2 regions of the Paenibacillus sp. 2RAB27 genome follow, and region 2 is predicted to be linked to the other one. Evidence: predicted binding sites of a transcription regulator. Region 2 holds the regulator's gene; the other holds the start of a gene.
What was found. Region 2 encodes Rex, which represses fermentation and respiration genes when NADH is low (regulators of the CRP and FNR family bind a similar motif). Its sites were predicted from a motif close to TTGTGAAATATTTCACAA; they were not measured.
Positions count from the first base shown of each region.

Region 1: AB4114_RS30725 (cytochrome ubiquinol oxidase subunit I) is a predicted target of Rex. The motif match lies at 1,722-1,739, and genes of this name have one in related genera.

Region 1 covers NZ_JBFRGR010000039.1:15,096-19,281, forward strand. Annotated here, with positions in the region: gene AB4114_RS30720 (cytochrome d ubiquinol oxidase subunit II) at 1-145, opposite strand, end outside; gene AB4114_RS30725 (cytochrome ubiquinol oxidase subunit I) at 142-1,500, opposite strand; gene AB4114_RS30730 (hypothetical protein) at 1,879-2,508, opposite strand; gene AB4114_RS30735 (heavy-metal-associated domain-containing protein) at 2,505-2,717, opposite strand; gene AB4114_RS30740 (heavy metal translocating P-type ATPase) at 2,946-4,186, opposite strand, start outside.
Region 2 covers NZ_JBFRGR010000001.1:245,814-260,224, reverse strand. Annotated here, with positions in the region: gene bshA (N-acetyl-alpha-D-glucosaminyl L-malate synthase BshA) at 1-286, shown strand, start outside; gene AB4114_RS01130 (CCA tRNA nucleotidyltransferase) at 314-1,600, shown strand; gene AB4114_RS01125 (biotin--[acetyl-CoA-carboxylase] ligase) at 2,236-3,204, shown strand; gene panB (3-methyl-2-oxobutanoate hydroxymethyltransferase) at 3,450-4,304, shown strand; gene panC (pantoate--beta-alanine ligase) at 4,329-5,198, shown strand; gene panD (aspartate 1-decarboxylase) at 5,205-5,588, shown strand; gene AB4114_RS01105 (tetratricopeptide repeat protein) at 5,679-6,275, shown strand; gene dinG (ATP-dependent DNA helicase DinG) at 6,366-9,224, shown strand; gene AB4114_RS01095 (redox-sensing transcriptional repressor Rex) at 9,229-9,849, shown strand; gene AB4114_RS01090 (anion permease) at 9,903-10,904, opposite strand; gene AB4114_RS01085 (DUF47 domain-containing protein) at 10,966-11,592, opposite strand; gene AB4114_RS01080 (amidohydrolase) at 11,851-13,146, shown strand; gene AB4114_RS01075 (cell wall elongation regulator TseB-like domain-containing protein) at 13,190-13,678, shown strand; gene AB4114_RS01070 (hypothetical protein) at 13,837-14,373, shown strand; gene AB4114_RS01065 (AAA family ATPase) at 14,366-14,411, shown strand, end outside.

The sequences.
Region 1 (4,186 bases), on a different contig from region 2:
CGATCACATTGTTGATCAGGTGCCGTTTACCCGTTATCGTGCTGTAATAGCTAAAAAATCCAGCGCCGAAGTCAATCGAGGCTATAATTAAGTAACCGAACAGGAATAGCCATAAAATAGAAATTCCTATCACTTCATAACTCATTGCACACCTCCTCCCCCTTCTATCCCTCTTGCCACGATTTCATCCTCTGCCCGATTATTACGGAACATGCGCAACATTACCCGAATGGCCGTCAATCCGAGTACAATATAAAGAAGTGCAAAGATAATGAGCATCGTATCTACATGATCGGAGACGGTAGCTCCTTCTGATGTTTTCATGATTCCATGAAGAATCCAAGGTTGGCGACCAACCTCTGCGAAAATCCAGCCGTGCTCTATCGTCAACATTGCAAGTGGTGCAGCGAGAATAATACCGCGCAGCAACCATTTATTCGAATAAATAAGTGAACGTTTGCGCCATAATAAGAATAAAAAAATCAGTGYGATGATAACCATCATGGCAACGAAGCTCATTTTGAGATCGAACAAATAATGAATCCAAAGCGGTGGCGTTTCATCAGCAGGAATATCGTTAAGCCMTTTAACTTCAGCGTTCGGAAGTCCATGAGCGAGAATACTGAGGGCGAACGGGATTTTGACACCGTATTTGATCTCATTATCGTCCGTTAAGATACCTCCCAAGACGAGAGGAGCTTGTTTCGACGTTTCGAAATGCCATTCCATCGCGGCCAGCTTCTCAGGTTGATAATTCGCTAGATACTTACCTGACAAGTCCCCAATAATAGCGCTTGAAAGAAGAAATACACAAGCTGATATCATGCTGAGTTTGAGTGCTTTTTTGTAATATACATGATTACGTCCCTTGAGTAATGACCAAGCTGAGATAGCCGCTAAAATAAAAGCACAAGTTAGGTAAGCAGTAACGAGTACGTGTGAGACTTTAGTTGGCATAGCTGGGCTCAGCATTGCGCCAAAAGGAGAGATATCTGTTATTTTGCCATCCTTTACGGTTACACCTGCTGGCGCATTCATAAATGCATTAACCACAGTAATAAAGAACGCTGAAGCTGAAGATCCAATTACGACGGGAATGAGCATCCAGAAATGTGCCATTTTATTCTTGAAGCGGTCCCAGGTATAGAGATAAATGCCAAGGAATATCGCTTCAAAGAAGAAGGCGAATGTCTCCAAGAAGAGCGGGATAGCGATGGATTGTCCGGCTATTTTCATAAAGCTTGGCCATAATAGACTTAGCTGAAGCCCAATTGCAGTTCCCGTAACGACACCGACGGCAACGGTAATAACAAAGCCGCGAGCCCAACGCCTTGCCATAAGTAGATAATGATCATCGTTGCGTCTGATGCCTATCCACTCCGCAAGGGCGATCATAAGAGGAACCCCTACCCCAATAGTGGCAAAAATAATATGAAATGCAAGGGTCAACCCGGTAAGTATTCGACTGTACATCACTGGATCGTAGTTAGTTAGAAACATGAAAATCCCCCCTCTTTTAGTATTGTTCTTATTTAAATAGATACTTAGTTAACGAGAGCAACATAATGCTTGCTACAGCGATACATAGTATAATAAGTCGCTTTTCCTGCTTAGCAATCCGTTGATTATCGTGATTAGGTTTCATTGAACTCCACCCCTTCTTGCCGAACATAGATGTTAATTCCAGCTATACAACTATTATAAATGATAATCAAGAAAGAATGTGATTATTTTCACAATCATTGTGACGACGTTTCGAATAATCGGTAACGATCCTATGAACATCCCAAAATGCTATCCTTCTCGACATTTTAATTTACAAAAATAAACGTCAAGAAGGATAATTTCATCCAGAGTGATGATCTCACTCGATTTCTTTTATACTTCGATCTGTGAAAAATCGGTTGGCGTTCTGAGATTAGAAACTGAACCCCCATTATTCTTTATGTGCACCATCTCTTCATTATCTAAAAGCTTGTAGAGAACTGACATTGAAACGACTAGTACTAGATCTATAAAAATGATGGAAAGTGTAGGGTAATCTGAAATCACCATAACACCTAGCATGGCCCCCATCATGCCCCCCATTATTCCTGCTAACATGCCATCCAGAGAAGCTAGCAAATGTAATGACTTGCCAGATACATAACCGATGAGCATGCCAAATGTAACGCCTATCACCGTTGAAAGAAATAAAGTTGTTACGAGAATTCCTGCAATTGTACCAACAACTAAGCTCGATACCATGGCAATTGTCATCGCAGCCATCATACCTGTCATTTTAGATAAGTACGCGCTCTTCGATCTTAAATGGAAAAAGAGTACTATGGCTACTAAGAGAACGAAAATCAATGAAACTATACTTGTATTAATGGTTAGCTGTGATGGACCCATTTGCATATCTGTTGACGAATCCGCTCCATGTTCGTGAGCAGAGACTGTTAAACTTGGAAGTATCGTACTCATCAGAGCACTTAATCCCAATACTTTACTAAGGTTACGTTTCATTGAGCAATCACCTCAAATCCTTTATTTTCAATTGCTTCTTTAAGTAAATCTGATGTTATCGTGGTATTCGCATCATCATACACAATGTGAACAGATTTATTCTCTAAATCAACTGATCCCACAGCACCAAGTTGTCTTAACGTACTTTCAATTGCATTTACACAATGACTGCATGACATACCTTCCACTTTGAAAATTAATTTACTCATGTTATTCCTCCCATTTCAAATTTACAATTGCCTCTTAACTACTGTATTCTTGTGTGTGAACACATAGTTCTTTTAATAAACTTTGATTATTTTAATGTCAATCTTCTGAATCATCTTGACGATTAATAACTTTTGACCATATCCAAAAGAGGGTAAAGGTTCCTATCAACAGTAAGAAAAAGAAAACAGGAAAGAACTTCCCGGCATTCATATGCATATCCGACATATTCAATTACTTTCTCCTCCTTGAAAATCATCCACTGGAAACGATATTTTTTGTAATCGTAGAGCATTTAATATAACGGTTACTGAACTAAGCGCCATCGCTGCACCAGCTAACCAAGGCATCATTAAGCCTGTCATTGCAATGGGAATACCGATAGCATTATAAATTAGCGAACCAACCATATTCTGCTTGATGTTATCGATCGTCTTTCGGCTAATTAGAATGGCTTGAGGTATACGCATTAAATTATTATTCATTAACGTAATATCTGCAGCCTCAATTGCCACATCCGTTCCGTTACTAAGTGCAATGCTAAAGTTAGCACTAGCCAGGGCAGGAGCATCATTAATACCATCGCCAATCATCAACACTTTTTTGCGCGATTTCCTCAAATCTCGGATGACTTGGGCTTTACCTTCAGGGAGAACACCTGAGATCACATGATGAATACCTGCCTTATCCGCTATAATGCGCGCTGTTTCCTCCTGATCTCCTGTTAACATGATCACTTCCTTCCCCATTTTTCTTAACTCTCTGATGGTAGCTACAGATGAGCTCCTTAATTCATCGGTTACTGCCAATACCCCTGCGAATGTTTGATCAATCGCAGCAAGCATGACCGTTTTACCTTCCAGCAAGAGTCTCGAGATTTGATCTTCCCCATCAGCAAAGTTCACCTTATTCGAGAGCAACCAATTCTTAGTCCCAACAATGACCGTATGTTCACCAACTTTGGCCTGAATACCCATTCCAGGATTCGCGGTGAAGTCAGTTGCCTCCATCAATGTTAAATTCTTATTTTGCGCTGCTTGCAAGAGGGCTGCAGCTACAGGGTGCTCGGATAATGTTTCAGCAGAGGTAATAATCCTAAGGAACTCATCCTCTTCTCCTAAGTGAACCATCATATCTGTCAACACTGGTTTTCCCAGTGTAAGTGTCCCTGTTTTATCGAAAACAACGGTATCGGTCTTGTGCAGATTTTCAAGCTGCTCGCTTCGTTTGAATAGAATCCCATGCTCTGCCGCTCTACCTGATCCCGCCATGATTGAAGTAGGTGTTGCCAGCCCTAATGCGCATGGGCAAGCAATCACTAGCACGGAAATTGCCGCTTGCATGGCATCGCCTAAATCCTGTGACGTTAGCCAAACATACCAAACGATAAAGGTAGCAATAGCAATAACAACCACGATTTGAACAAAAAATTCAGAAATAACATCTGCCACTCGCTGTATGGGAGCTTTCG
Region 2 (14,411 bases):
TGTGCCAACAATTGGATCCAATGCAGGTGGAATTCCTGAGTTGATTACTCATGGTGAAACTGGGTTTCTAGCCGAAGTCGGTGATACGGAGCAAATGGCCGACTATGCGATTAATCTGTTGAAAAATCAAGTGATGTATGAACAAATGGCACAGAATTGTTTGAACCGTGCGCGGTATACGTTCTGTAACGATATTACAACTGTTCAATACGAGGAGATTTACTATCGCGTTTTAGGACGGGAACTCCCTGAATCACATCGCATTTCAGCATCTTCGTGTCAATAAGGATGCTAACTGGATAGGAGAATTAAGTTGGATGCAGGTAAGGGAATGAATGATCCAGGTGCTTCGGAGGTATTAACGACGCTCATGGAAGCTGGTTATGAGGCCTATTATGTCGGTGGCTGTGTACGTGATGCTGTACTGGAACGACCAATCAAAGACATTGATATCGCCACCTCTGCGCTGCCAGAGCAGGTTATTGAAATTTTTCAGAGGACGGTGCCAACAGGACTCCAACACGGCACTGTAACCGTTCTGATAGCTCAAGGAGCCTATGAGGTAACGACCTTCCGTAAGGAGGCAGCGTACGAAGGTTTTCGTCGTCCTGCCTCTGTTGCCTATATTTCGGATTTAACCGAGGATTTAAGGCGGAGGGATTTCACGATGAACGCGATGGCTATGGATGTAGCTGGTGTTCTGCAGGATCCTTATGATGGGCAAGCGGATTTGGCCGCTGGCGTGCTCCGCTGCGTAGGTATTGCGGAAGAGCGCTTTGGCGAAGATGCGCTGCGCATGCTTCGCTGTATTCGTTTCGCCTCGACCTACGGTCTAGAGATCGAGGCTAGCACTTGGCAAGCGCTGCTGGCGAATGCCCCATTGCTGCGCCATATCGCGATGGAGCGCGTGCGCAGCGAGCTGCAGCGCATGGTTGAAGGCCCAGCCCCTGCGCGGGCTGTCCGGCTACTGCTGGCGAGCGGCCTGCTGGCGTACCTCAAAAAGCAGCTTCCGCTGCCTTTTGAAGCCTGGCTCGCCTGGGACGACGCGCTGGACGCTGTCAGCGCGCTGGAGGGGCAGCATGACCGCTGGGCAATGCTGCTGATGCTTCTGGAGGTGCCAGCGGACATCGTCCGCGCGGCGCTCCAGGAGCTGACGTTCTCCCGCGCCGATGGCGCAGCGGTCGCGGAAGTTCTTGCCCTGCGCGAGGCTGTTGCCGCGCAGGCCCAGGCGGATGACCTGGCTCCGCTGGAGCGGGTCTGGAAGCTTGGCGCGGTGCGCCGCGGCGAAGCCGCAGCCCGCGCGTTATTGCGGCTGCTGCGCGAGCTGCCGCCGGTGGAGGGGAAGCGCGGTGGTTTGGCGCGCTTCTTGGTTGAGACGGCGCCGGAGTTATTGAGGCGCGGGGAGGATTGGCTGAAGGAGGTCCCTTGCTTCAGCCTGAAGGAACTCGCCATATCCGGCCAGGATGTGGCGGCGGCCCTTGATCGGCAGCCCGGCCCATGGATGGGCAGGCTGCTGCTGGATCTGCTCGAGCGAGCGGCTCTCGGGGAAATCCCGAATGAGCGCGAGGCTCTGATTTACGCCGCGCAGGCTGCGAAGTAGCAGCGCTGTGCGGTTTTTCTTTTGAGTGGCGGATAGGGAAGCCATTGCTTTTACTTTCGATCACTTGTACTCACGAAGTTGAATAACTGTAAAAACTACATTTAATTTTCGTGATTGTTGCTTAGAATTGTATTTAACTGGAGAACCTCCAGTTAAATAGTGCCTTCCAAGTGAAAAAGCAAGAATTCCTCGGAATTAACTACATTAAATCCAGCTAATCCTGATTTGGGCGCTTTTTTACTCAAAATACCTACATGAAATCCAGTTATTTGAAAAAGTTGGTGGTTGTGTGGTAGCTAGTTTGGGTAAAAGTATCTTATAAGCATAAGGTAGCTAGTAAGTCGAGTTGGAGGTATCTTGTAGTTCATGAAGTAGCTAGTAAGTCGCGTTATAGGTATCTTGCAAGGATAAAGTAGCTAGTTAGTCGAATTAGATGTACCTTGTACACATGAATTAGCTAGTTAGTCGAATTAGATGTACCTTGTACGCATGAATTAGCTAGTTAGTCGAATTAGATGTACCTTGTACACATGAACTAGCTAGTTTATCGAGTTAGAACTATTAAATTAATATTAGAAATCAAGCGCACACCTGCGCTGCTATAGATCAAACTATAAGATTGCGAGTGAAATCGTATGAATGAACGAATTTTAGAGCTTTTTGAGGAAACTCCTGAAACTTATGTATCCGGAGCAGAAATCAGTCGGCGTTTAGGTGTGAGCCGTACTGCGATCTGGAAGCACATCGAGGAACTTCGTGCAGAGGGCTACGCTTTTGAAGCGGCTTCACGCAAAGGGTATCGTTTAATAAGTAAGCCAGCGAAGTGGCAGGTCAGTGAGTTATTGAATGGCATGAAAACGAAAGTGCTTGGTCAAAAAGTACACATTTATGATGAAGTAGATTCTACTCAAACGATTGCACATAAGCTGGTCGCGTCTGGAGCACCTGAGGGCACGATTGTGCTCGCAGAGAGGCAGACAGCAGGTAGAGGCCGAATGGGGCGCAGCTGGCATTCTCCATCGGGTAAGGGGATCTGGCTGAGTCTTATTCTTACACCGCGTATTCCTGTATACTTCATGCCGCAGCTAACTCTGCTTAGTGCAGTTGCTCTATGTCGTGCCATTCAGAAAGTATGCCAAGTTGAAATTGGCATCAAATGGCCTAATGATCTTCTTATACATGGGAAGAAAGTTAGTGGTATTTTGCTGGAAAGCAGTGGCGAGGACGAGCGCTTAAAGTATGTGATTGCGGGGATTGGCATCAGCGTCAATTTGTTAGAAGAGGATTATCCGGAAGAACTGCGCTCGATTGCAACTTCTTTAGCGATTGAGTCCGGCGGAAAAGTTTCACGCGAGGGATTAGTACAAGCTTTTCTTTTGGAATTCGAGGATATGTATGCCCTTTATATGGAAAAGGGATTTGCCCCAATTCGTTTATTATGGGAAGCCTTAAGTGTCACGCTGAAGAGACCGATTCGGACATCAACACCATCAGGCTTTATTGAAGGTATCGCAGATTCGTTGGATGATACAGGTGCTTTGACGGTGATAACCCCGAATGGTGAACGGGTTAAAATTTATTCCGGAGACATTGAACTGAAGTAGTGGGAGATAAAGGGTATCCTCCAGAAGCAAGCTTTGGTATAATAGAAGCATAAGGCGGTATCCTTATAGGAACTGCACTTGGAAGTTGATCTGGCAATTGAACCGAAATAACTGAAACAAGATGTTGGATTCTGCTCTGAGCCTTATAGGACCGAGACAGAGGGATCATTGATTCTTTCTGCATGCGTTCCTTTTAGCTCTTAGCTAAAAGGTTTTTTATTTTATATGAGGAAGCTGGGATTACTGTGGAACAACGTAAAGCGCTAACGACTGCAAAGATGAGAAAAATGAAGCAAGACGGCGTACCGATTACGATGGTAACGGCCTACGATTATCCTTCAGCACGGTTGTCGGAAGAAGCAGGTATTGATGTCATTCTAGTTGGAGATTCACTAGGGAATGTAGTGTTAGGGTATGATTCTACACTGCCTGTTACTCTGGATGATATGGTTTATCATACACGTGCTGCTGTACGTGGAGCCGCGAATACGTTTGTCGTCGCTGATATGCCATTCTTAACGTACCACGGCAGCTTGGACGCTACTTTACAAGGTGTTGGACGTTTGATGCGTGAAGGCGGCGCTAAGGCGGTTAAATTGGAAGGTGGCGCAGAGATCGCGGCTACGGTCAAAGCGATTACGGAAGCAGGCGTTCCAGTCGTTGGCCATTTGGGGCTAACACCGCAATCGGTTCACCAACTTGGAGGCTTTCGTGTGCAAGGGCGCAGCTCGGAGCAAGCGGAGAAGCTGTTGAGTGATGCCAAGGCGATTGAAGAAGCAGGTGCGTTCGCGGTTGTTCTGGAACTGGTGACGGATGAATTAGCGGCATGGATCACGAAGCAGCTGTCCATTCCCACAATTGGCATAGGCTCTGGTGTGCATTGTGATGGGCAAGTGCTTGTGTATCATGATTTGCTGCAGTATGGTTCTGACAGTGCTCCCAGAAAGTTTGTTAAAGCCTATGCAAATATCGGGGAAACTATCCGTGCAGGGATTGGCGAATATGTGAAAGAAGTGAAAGCGCGGACGTTCCCAGCGCAAGAAAATACATTTCATATGGACAATGATGTTGTTCAATATCTATACGGCGATAAGGAGTGATTGGTCATGGAAGCAATCCACACCATGGAAGTGGTTCAGACAATTGCCGATTTAAGAGCTCGAATTAAGGCGTATCGTCGCAAGAACGATCAGTCGGTTGGCTTCGTGCCGACAATGGGATTTTTACATGATGGACATGCGAGTCTTCTCCAAAAAGCTCGTTCACAAAGTGGATTAGTTGTATTGAGTATTTTTGTGAATCCGTTGCAGTTCGGTCCTGGTGAAGATTTTGAACGTTATCCCCGCAATGCGGAGAATGATTTGGCAGTAGCTGAGGCGGCAGGTGTGGATATCGTATTTATGCCTTCCGTAGATGAGATGTACCCAACACCAACACGCACCACGGTGAGTGTGTCAGAGGTCACAACGAGACTCTGCGGCGCTTCAAGACCTGGTCATTTTGATGGCGTAGCAACAGTAGTTAGCAAGCTGTTTCATATTGTGCAGCCTGATCAAGCTTTCTTCGGTTTGAAGGATGCACAACAAGTCGCAGTTATCGAGCAGATGGTTCTTGATTTAAATTTACCCGTAGAAATCGTGCCTTGCCCGACCTTACGTGAGAACGATGGCTTGGCGATGAGCTCGCGTAATGTGTATCTATCTCCAGAAGAACGCCAGCAAGCGTTGGTATTGTCTCAGTCCTTACAGAAAGCGAAGACATTTATCGAAAGCAAGTCAGCATCCTCTTTTACATCCCAAGAGCTAGAAATCTTAGTCCGAGATCATATTCAAACGGCGCCACTCGCCGTTATCGATTACGCTGAAGTATTGTCCTACCCAACTTTAGAGCCTTTTGAACATAGCCATTCTATTACTACTCTTATTATTGCGCTGGCTGTGAAGTTTGGGAAAACACGTTTAATTGATAATCTTATTCTACAAGTCAGGAAGTGACGTCTTATGTTTCGCACAATGATGAAAGCGAAGATTCACCGCGCCACGGTTACAGAGGCGAATTTAAACTATATTGGCAGTATCACGATCGATGAGGATTTAATCGATCTTGTAGATATGCTACCAAATGAGAAAGTGCAAATCGTGAATAACAACAACGGTGCACGTCTGGAGACGTATATTATTCCTGGGCCACGCGGCACAGGTGTGATATGCCTGAATGGTGCGGCAGCCAGACTCGTTCAAACAGGTGATACCATTATTATTGTTTCTTATGCTATGATGAGCGACGAAGAAGCGAAAAAGCATCACCCAACGATTGCCATTATGGGAGCAAACAACACCGTTGCCCAATTGCTGAAGGAAGAAGAACATTCAACCGTTCTCTAAAGATTTACGGCGGAACCACTAGCATGCATGAAAACGTCTTTGTTTACAAAGAATGAGGGTAAGCTTTCGAAGCAAAGGTGGGGATGCCAAATGTTTAAGCATTTATTTTCCACAATGAATGAGGTTTTGGAAGAAATTCAGAAGGAATATCCGAACAGCGATGTGGAGAAAAAGGCCGAACTAGACGAACAATTGCAAGTGTTAAAAACGATGAGTGATGAATTCATCGAGGCGTGGCTGCTTTTTGAGGAGAAGCTGGGAAAGTTTTATGGGGCGGTGCCGATCAGCCATACACAAACCTTACATGATGAACTGATGGAGCTCGACATGTCCGGCAAGCAAACTGAAGAATTCATGCGCGGGCAAGGGTATTATAAGTTGTACATGTATGATCAAGCGATTAAAGAATTCGAGGTGCTGATTCAGCGGCAGCCAGATTTCTTATTAGCGCGAGTGTATTTAGCGATGGGTCATTTGCGTAAAGGGGAGTTTGGCGATGCGTATCAGCACTTCAAATTCCTCTTGCCATTGACGAAAAATTCAAAGATGAAAGCTATTTCTTATAACGCGATGGGTTGTATTCAAGTGCAAAATCAGAACCTAGAGAAAGCTTTCGAATATTTTCAAAAAGCCTATCATACCGACCCCTCTTGTATGGAGCCGCTAATCAATCTCGATGAGTCCTAAACCGAAACGGTAAAACAAGGTATTCCCTTTTCCTAATCAGATTTGGTATGCTAGGAGAAGTGTAGGACGAAGGGATTGAAGATAGACGTTATGAAATTTGCAGTTTTGGATTTTGAAACGACAGGAAGTCAGCCTGGGGACGAAATTATACAGGTTGGACTCGTCATCATAGATCAATTTGAAATTACAGACAGGTATACTTCTCTGGTGAACCCAGGGATTAGTATACCTTCTTCGATTACAACTTTAACAGGGATTACCAATGAGATGGTTGAGGATGCACCATCACTCGATCAGGTGATGTCAGACATGTTTCCACTCTTGTTTGATTGTGTGCTTGTCGCGCATCAAGCAGCGTTTGACTTATCATTTCTGCAGCGAGGACTAACAAGAACGGGCTATCCTCCTTTCTCGGGTCGTGTCCTGGACACCATGGATATGCTGCGTATTTTATTTCCGTCCATTTCTAGTCTACAGCTTAGTATGGTGGCGGCGTTGTTTGGTATTGATCATGAAAGGCCACATCAAGCTGATAGTGATGCGGAAGTTACGGCATTGATTTGGATCCATTGCTTGGATCGTTTACTGGGATTGCCTCTCTTAACGGTACAGCGGTTGAACCAAATTTTCGAAAACGGTAACACGGATTTGGGCTGGTTTCTAGATGAAATTTGTTTATATAAAGAATCAGTAACTAGTGTGGATATGGATACGAATCGTTACTTCCGTCAATTTACATTGAATGTGACGGATTGGGGCGATGAAGATGAGCTTCGAACGGAGTTCGAGGTCACTGAAGCGCTAGGTGCTTCTTTTCAAGCGTTTCAGCAAGGATTGAAATCTGCGCTCCAGCAACGATTCGAGGTGTATGAGGATCGTGAATCCCAGGATCAAATGATTCTGGAAGTGGAGAAGTCTCTCGAGGCCGATCAGCATTTGATGATTGAAGCTGGAACAGGGACGGGCAAATCACTGGGGTACTTGATTCCCTCGATCTATTACGGTTTGAAATATGAGAAGAAAGTGGTCGTCTCGACACATACGATAAATTTGCAGGAGCAGCTGCGTGAGCGGGATATTCCTTTGTTAAAAGAAATTTTTCCTGTTCCGTTCAAAGCAGCTGTCCTCAAAGGAAGAAGTCACTATCTGTGCCTTCGTAAGTTCGAAACGAAGCTCACAACTCGGGACTACGAAAATGGCAGAGAAGACCCAATAACAGCCGCGCAAATGGTCGTTTGGCTAAGTGAAACTGAACATGGGGATGAGGAAGAACTGCACTTTGGCAACAAAGGTGCCCAATTCTGGTACTCGGTTGCGAGTGATACCGATTCTTGTTTAAACCGCATGTGCCCTTGGTATAAGAAGTGCTTCTACCACAGAGCTCGTAATGATGCCAACACGTCAGATGTGATCATCACGAACCATTCCCTCCTCTTTACGGATATGAAGGCTGAGAACCGGCTTCTACCGTCCTACAAGCACCTTGTAATTGATGAGGCGCATCACTTTGAAGAAGTGGCAAGCAAGCACCTCGGAATCGAGCTGCATGCATCAGCGTTCTACCATTCCTTATTGTGGCTGTATAAGGATAATCGCAGCGGTCAACTTCCGATGCTTCGGTTCCGATTACAGAAATCGGATGAGGCGGGAGAGCGAGCAGCGGCATGGAGCCAAACGATTGATGGTCTATTCCCGAAAATTATTTCGATCAAAGAGGACTGGGAACGTTTAAGTGAAGCCCTGTACGAATTGGTTTCCTCCAAAAGTGATCCTTCGCAATCGGAAACTTCGCAATATGTATTGCGTTTGAAACCGGAGACACTGCCTGCAAATTGGCGCGAGCTGTTGATTATGGAGGATAACATTTATCTGAATGCGAATGAGCTTTTGCGAACTTTGGATAAATTGTTGAGTGAGCTAAAGGAACAGCAGGATGGACTTGGTGTTCAAGGATTAGTCACCGATCTAAATGGAACCGTGAAAGAGTTGTATGCCCATCGTGATGCGCTGCATTTCTTTATGAAAATGGCAGACGAAGGGTACGTGTATTGGATTGAAGCCGGCACGTATGCGAAAGCCAAATCGGTACAGCTGAATTCTGTACCAACGGATGTAAGCGGGTTGCTGCAGCAGCATTTCTTTGAAACGAAAGACAGCATTATTCTAACGTCTGCAACGCTTTCAGTGAATAAATCGTTCCAATACTCAGCGGAGCAACTTGGTTTAGCCATTCCGGAGGACGAAGAGTCAGGTAAGCTGAAAACAGTACAGTTGCCATCTCCATTTAACTATCGTGAGCAAGCATTAGTCGTCATTCCACGTAATTTCCCAACGATTAAGGGAGCGGGGGATCCCGTGTTCATCGAAGCACTGATCAACTCTTTGAGTGATGTGGCTCAGGTAACGAAGGGGCGAATGCTGGTTCTATGTACCTCGAATCGGATGTTGAAGCTAGTACATGCAGGGATGAAAGAAAAGCTGAGCCCACATGGCATCACTGTGCTTGGCCAGGGTGTTGACAGCGGCAATCGCAGTAAGTTGACCCGAATGTTCCAAGATAACAAAATGTGCGTGTTACTGGGCACTAGCTCATTCTGGGAAGGTGTAGATATTCCAGGAGATGCGCTAAGTTGTCTGGCGATCATTCGTCTCCCGTTCCAACCACCGAATCACCCGCTTGTAGAAGCCAAATGTGAGAATATCAAGAAGCGCAATGAGAATCCATTTATGAAATTTTCTGTACCTCAAGCTGTTATTCGATTTAAACAAGGCTTCGGTCGATTAGTTCGGAGGGCATCAGACAAAGGGATCGTCATTATCTATGATACACGTGTTATTGAAACGTATTATGGCAAGCACTTCCTCTATTCGTTGCCTGGTCCGAAGATCGAGCACATGACCTGCGAACAAATGCTGCCGAGGATTGAGCAATGGATGGGAGGAGCTTAAGAACGTGAAAACACAAAAAATTTCAGAAGCTGTTGTCCGCAGATTACCTATCTATTTACGCTATCTAAACGAGTTGCAAATGAACAATGTTTCCACGGTGTCTTCTCAGGATTTAGGTCAGAAGTTAGATCTGAATCCTGCTCAAATTCGGAAGGACTTAGCTTATTTTGGCGAGTTTGGCAAAAAAGGAATAGGCTATGATATCAATTATTTGATAGAGAAAATTCGGCAGATTCTTAAATTAGATCGACATATTCAAGTTGCACTCGTTGGCGCAGGAAATTTAGGCAGAGCACTTTGCAATTATAATACGTACTTACGTAATGATATGAAAATTGTAGCTTTATTCGATGCCATGCCTTCTAAGATAGGCGAAGTGATTAATAACTTGGTTGTGCTCCCCATGGATAAAATGAAGTCGGTTATGTCTGAGCTTGGTGTGCGAATCGGTATTATTACCGTTCCCGCGGCTGAAGCACAAAATGTAGCGAATGAATTCGTTGCTTGTGGGATTGAAGCGATCTTGAACTTTGCTCCAGTCATCATCAAGGTGCCGCCGGATGTGCGCGTTCACTATGCGGATTTTACGACCGAGCTTCAAAGTTTAGCCTATTATCTCGATTAGAACGAAAAAGGCACGACCCGCGCAGTTTCAGCGGGTCGTGCCTTTGTTTCTCATTACATGATTAAACGGAATATCGCAAAGTACAGCGTGTAAGCAAGGACCATCGAGATTGGAATGGTAATAACCCAAGTGATTAACATTCGTCCTACCGTGCCCCATTGTACTTCATGGAAACGCAAGACACTGCCTGTCCCGATGATCGCTGAGGAAATAACATGTGTCGTTGATAATGGTTTACCAATGAAGGTTGAGATTTGAATGACAATTGAAGACGTCAAGTCGGCAGCGAAACCGTTAATCGGTTCAATTTTAACAATTTTACCTGAAACGGTTTTAATAATACGCCATCCACCAATCGATGTTCCAAGTCCCATAGCAAGTGCGGCAGCAATTTTAACCCAGATGGGTACATTCAAATCATCTTGCACACCAGCCGCAACGAGACCAAATACGATAATGCCCATCGCTTTCTGAGCATCGTTACCACCATGTGAATAGGAAAGTAATCCGGCGGATAGGATTTGTAACGTACGAAAACCACGATTTAGCTTAGATCTGGAGGTATTCCCTGACCACAGCACGATATTTTTGATCAATACCATAATGAGATACCCTAGAACGAATGCTATAATCGGCGATAAAATGAGAATGATAATAATTTGCGTGAAACCACTCCAGTTAACGCCATTGAAACCAGCACCTGCAATTACAGCACCGGCTAAGGCACCAAGCAATGTGTGGGAGGACGAAGATGGGATGGACAAATACCATGTAAGTAAGTTCCAGATGATTGCTGCAAGCAAGGCTGCAATCACGACTTCAACCCCATTTTCAATCTTCGCAGGATTGGCAATACTTCCGCCTACTGTTTTGGCTACTTCCGATGAAACCATGGCACCAACAAAGTTGAGTGAAGCAGCCATGAAAATGGCGACTCGCGGGCTCAATGCTCGCGTAGAAATGGAAGTAGCAATCGCATTAGCTGTATCGTGGAATCCATTGATGAAGTCGAATAGCAGGGCTAGAGCAACGATAATGATCAAATAAGTTAGCATGAGTTCCTCCTAGCGTTTTCCAAGTGGAAAACTTTCTTCGTACACAGAGACATGTTGTGTCTTAGGAGTAGCGAAGTACTACACTGTCAAGAATGTTGGCAACATCTTCACAAGCATCGGTTGTTTCTTCAAGACGCTCGTAAATTTCTTTGAGTTTAAAATCTTCGTACGGATCTTTGCGCGTGATAAAAATTTGACGAATTCCTTCGCGCATCAAACGATCTCCATCATTCTCTAACTTATTTATAGCCACAGTGTGTTCTGGAATTTGCATATATTTTTTCTTGGCTAAAAGCTTGAAAGCATCTAGCATATGTTGACAGGAGTCTACGATTACACCAGAAAAATCTTTCATGTAGGTATCCGTATGAGAAACATTTAAATAGTCGAAACGAGCAATCGTAGCCTCAATACCATCGGTAACATCATCAACCTTGGATGCAAGAACCATGATATCTTCTCGATCAATAGGAGTGATAAAGACTTTGTTCAAACCTCTGAAAATGTCATGTGTGATCGAGTCTCCTGCATGCTCAAGATCATGAATCGCTGTTACATACTCAATTGGTGGCTTATCACCCATCATGGCAGTGCGAAACAGTTGAGCAGTTTGCAAGGCGTTCTCTGCAGCACGGATAAGAAGTTGCAAGAAATCGACTTCGTTCTTTCTGGTGAATAACGTTGTCATAGAATCCTCCTAATTTTTACTATATGTACAAGTTTTTGAACGAATTTGTGGATCGAGTTTGACCAAATTGTAGAAAAAACTCACAATGAATAAAGTATCATACTCATAAGGTCAAACGCAACGAAAATTCCGTGAATATTTACAATTTCTTAACATGAAGTGAATAGCTTTTGCTTACCTTGATTTTAGAGGCATGAAGATGTAAAGTTTATGGAGCAGTAGTTGTTTATAGAATGAGCATAGAGAGGGTTTTTTACTATGAAAAAAACATTAATTTCAAATGGTATTTTTATTTCTAATAAGGAAGACAAAACATCGATCAAGGGCTGCATGGTTATTGAAGGCAGTCAGATTACATACATTGGGACTGAAGTACCTGAACCGTTAGACAATTACGATGAAGTGATTGACGGAACGAATAAGCTGTACATGCCTGGACTTGTGAATACACATGGACATGCTGCGATGTCATTGCTCCGCGGTTATGGTGACGACTTAGCACTGCAAGTATGGTTAGAGGAAAAAATGTGGCCAATGGAAGGGAAATTTACTTCGCAGGATGTCAAATGGGGAACGCGGTTGTCGATCCTTGAAATGATCAAAGGCGGCACAACGACATTTGTCGATATGTATGACCATATGAATGAAGTTGCCTTAGCGGTTGAGGAATCGGGGATGCGCGGCGTCTTGACCCGCGGTGTGATCGGTTTGTGTCCGCCAAATGTGCAAACAGCTAAGCTGATTGAAGCTACTGAATTTGCAAAGAACTGGCATGGTAAGGCGGATGGTAGAATTACTACGATGATGTCTCCTCATGCCCCTTACACATGTCCGCCAGATTATATCGAGCGTATTGTACAAGCTGCACATGATCTAAATCTTCCAATACATACGCACATGTCGGAAACACGCCGTGAAGTTGAAGCCAATGTTGAACAGTATGGCGCTAGACCTGTGGCGCATTTGGAAAAGCTAGGCGTGTTCACTCGCCCAACGCTTGTTGCGCATGGTGTTCATTTGAACGATGAAGAAATAGCTATTCTCAAACAATATGATGTACGTGTGTCTCACAATCCAGGCAGCAATCTCAAGCTTGCGAGCGGTGTAGCCCGTCTTCCAGAATTATTACGTGCTGGCGTTAAAGTTTCTTTAGGTACAGACGGAGCGGCATCCAATAACAATTTGGACATGTTCGAGGAAATGCGATTGGCAGCTCTTATACATAAAGGAGTAACTGGTGATCCATTAGCGATTCCTGCGAAAGAAGCCTTGTTGCTTGGAACTCGGATGGGAGCAGAATCCATTTGGCTGGAGGATGTCGGTTTACTTGAGCCTGGCATGAAAGCAGACTTCATCGGACTGGATATTGATCAGCCTCATTTTCTTCCGAAGACAGACTTCGTTTCCCACATTGTGTACTCCGCGTGTGCGAAAGATGTCGTTGATGTGTGCGTGGATGGGAAGTGGATCGTCCGTAAAGGTGAGTGTCTTACTTTAGATGAAGAGAAAATTAAGCGTGAATTTGAAAGTTGTTTTGATCGACTAAAAGGTTAATGCTTCGGCAAAGTAAGTGGTTTTGAGGAGGTGCGCGGCAGTTATGAATGCGAAGCGAACGATCACACTTGGCGTTTTTATTGTAGCAACGCTGGGTGTCGTGTTTAGCCGATTCTACCTGAATGTGCAGAACGAACACTGGGATGAGAAACGTGTAGCTGTTGAAAAAGCCTATGTCGGAAGTATGATGACAAAGGCATCAAAAGTGGATTTTTTCTACGGTGATGAGCCGTTTCAGATTGTTTATGGGGAGAACAAGCTAGGACAGCGTTTAATTGCTTGGGTATCAGCGGAAGATGTTCATACGGAAATGGCGGAGGAAGCCTTCACTGAAGAGCAAGCCCGCGCTGCTGTATTGAAAAAGGCGCCGAGCAGTGAAATTGAGCGAGCCATACCAGGCAAATTAGGAAATGACTATGTGTGGGAAGTATTTTATAAGACGAAGGAAGATAGAGGTACGCGGTATTTCTATGATTACTACACTTTCAAAGATGGTACTTATCTGGATACGTATCGGCTCAGCCTTCAATAAGAAGGTTGAGTTTTTTTATTGTATTTTAGACGATGATGATGACTTTCTTGTGTTTCCACTGTTTACATAAGGCATATCGTGTATATGTAGTGATATACTTAACGTATTGCTTTCGAGGCATACAAAACTATCATTAACAGAAAGGTGGATGCCTACCTATGAAGATGAAGCTACGCGTTTTACCTGTTATTTTGAGCGTGATTATATCGGCTGGAGTACTTTTTGGAGGCTGGTTCGCCTATACAAGCTTTGCGATGGAAAATCCATTATCACATATAATTAATACGGTACCGGGTGTAACGAATTCAAATATGAAACTTTCCTCGAATCAAGTGGATGTTGAGTTGACTTTGAAGCCTGACGCTAATTTACGACAAGTTGTTGAATTAATTAAAGAGGAAGGCTCATCGATTATCGGGAAGCGTACGGTAAATATAACAATAAAGAATCAATCCTCGGACAAGCTGGATCAATGGTGGTCTAAAGCGTTATTTGAGGTCGCTCAAGCGATGGAAACGAAGCACTATGCGGATATACCAGCAACTTTACAGAAGTATGCAAATGGTGTGCCCACAATGAACGTGGACAGCGAAATGGACGAGAAAAATGTTTATATTCGATTAACAGATGGTGATGCGACGAAATTTATCATGCTGCCAAGAATCTCCCAGATTGGAGTGTGGCCGAATGAGTAAAATATATAAAGAAATTGGGATTGGATTTATTCCTGTTC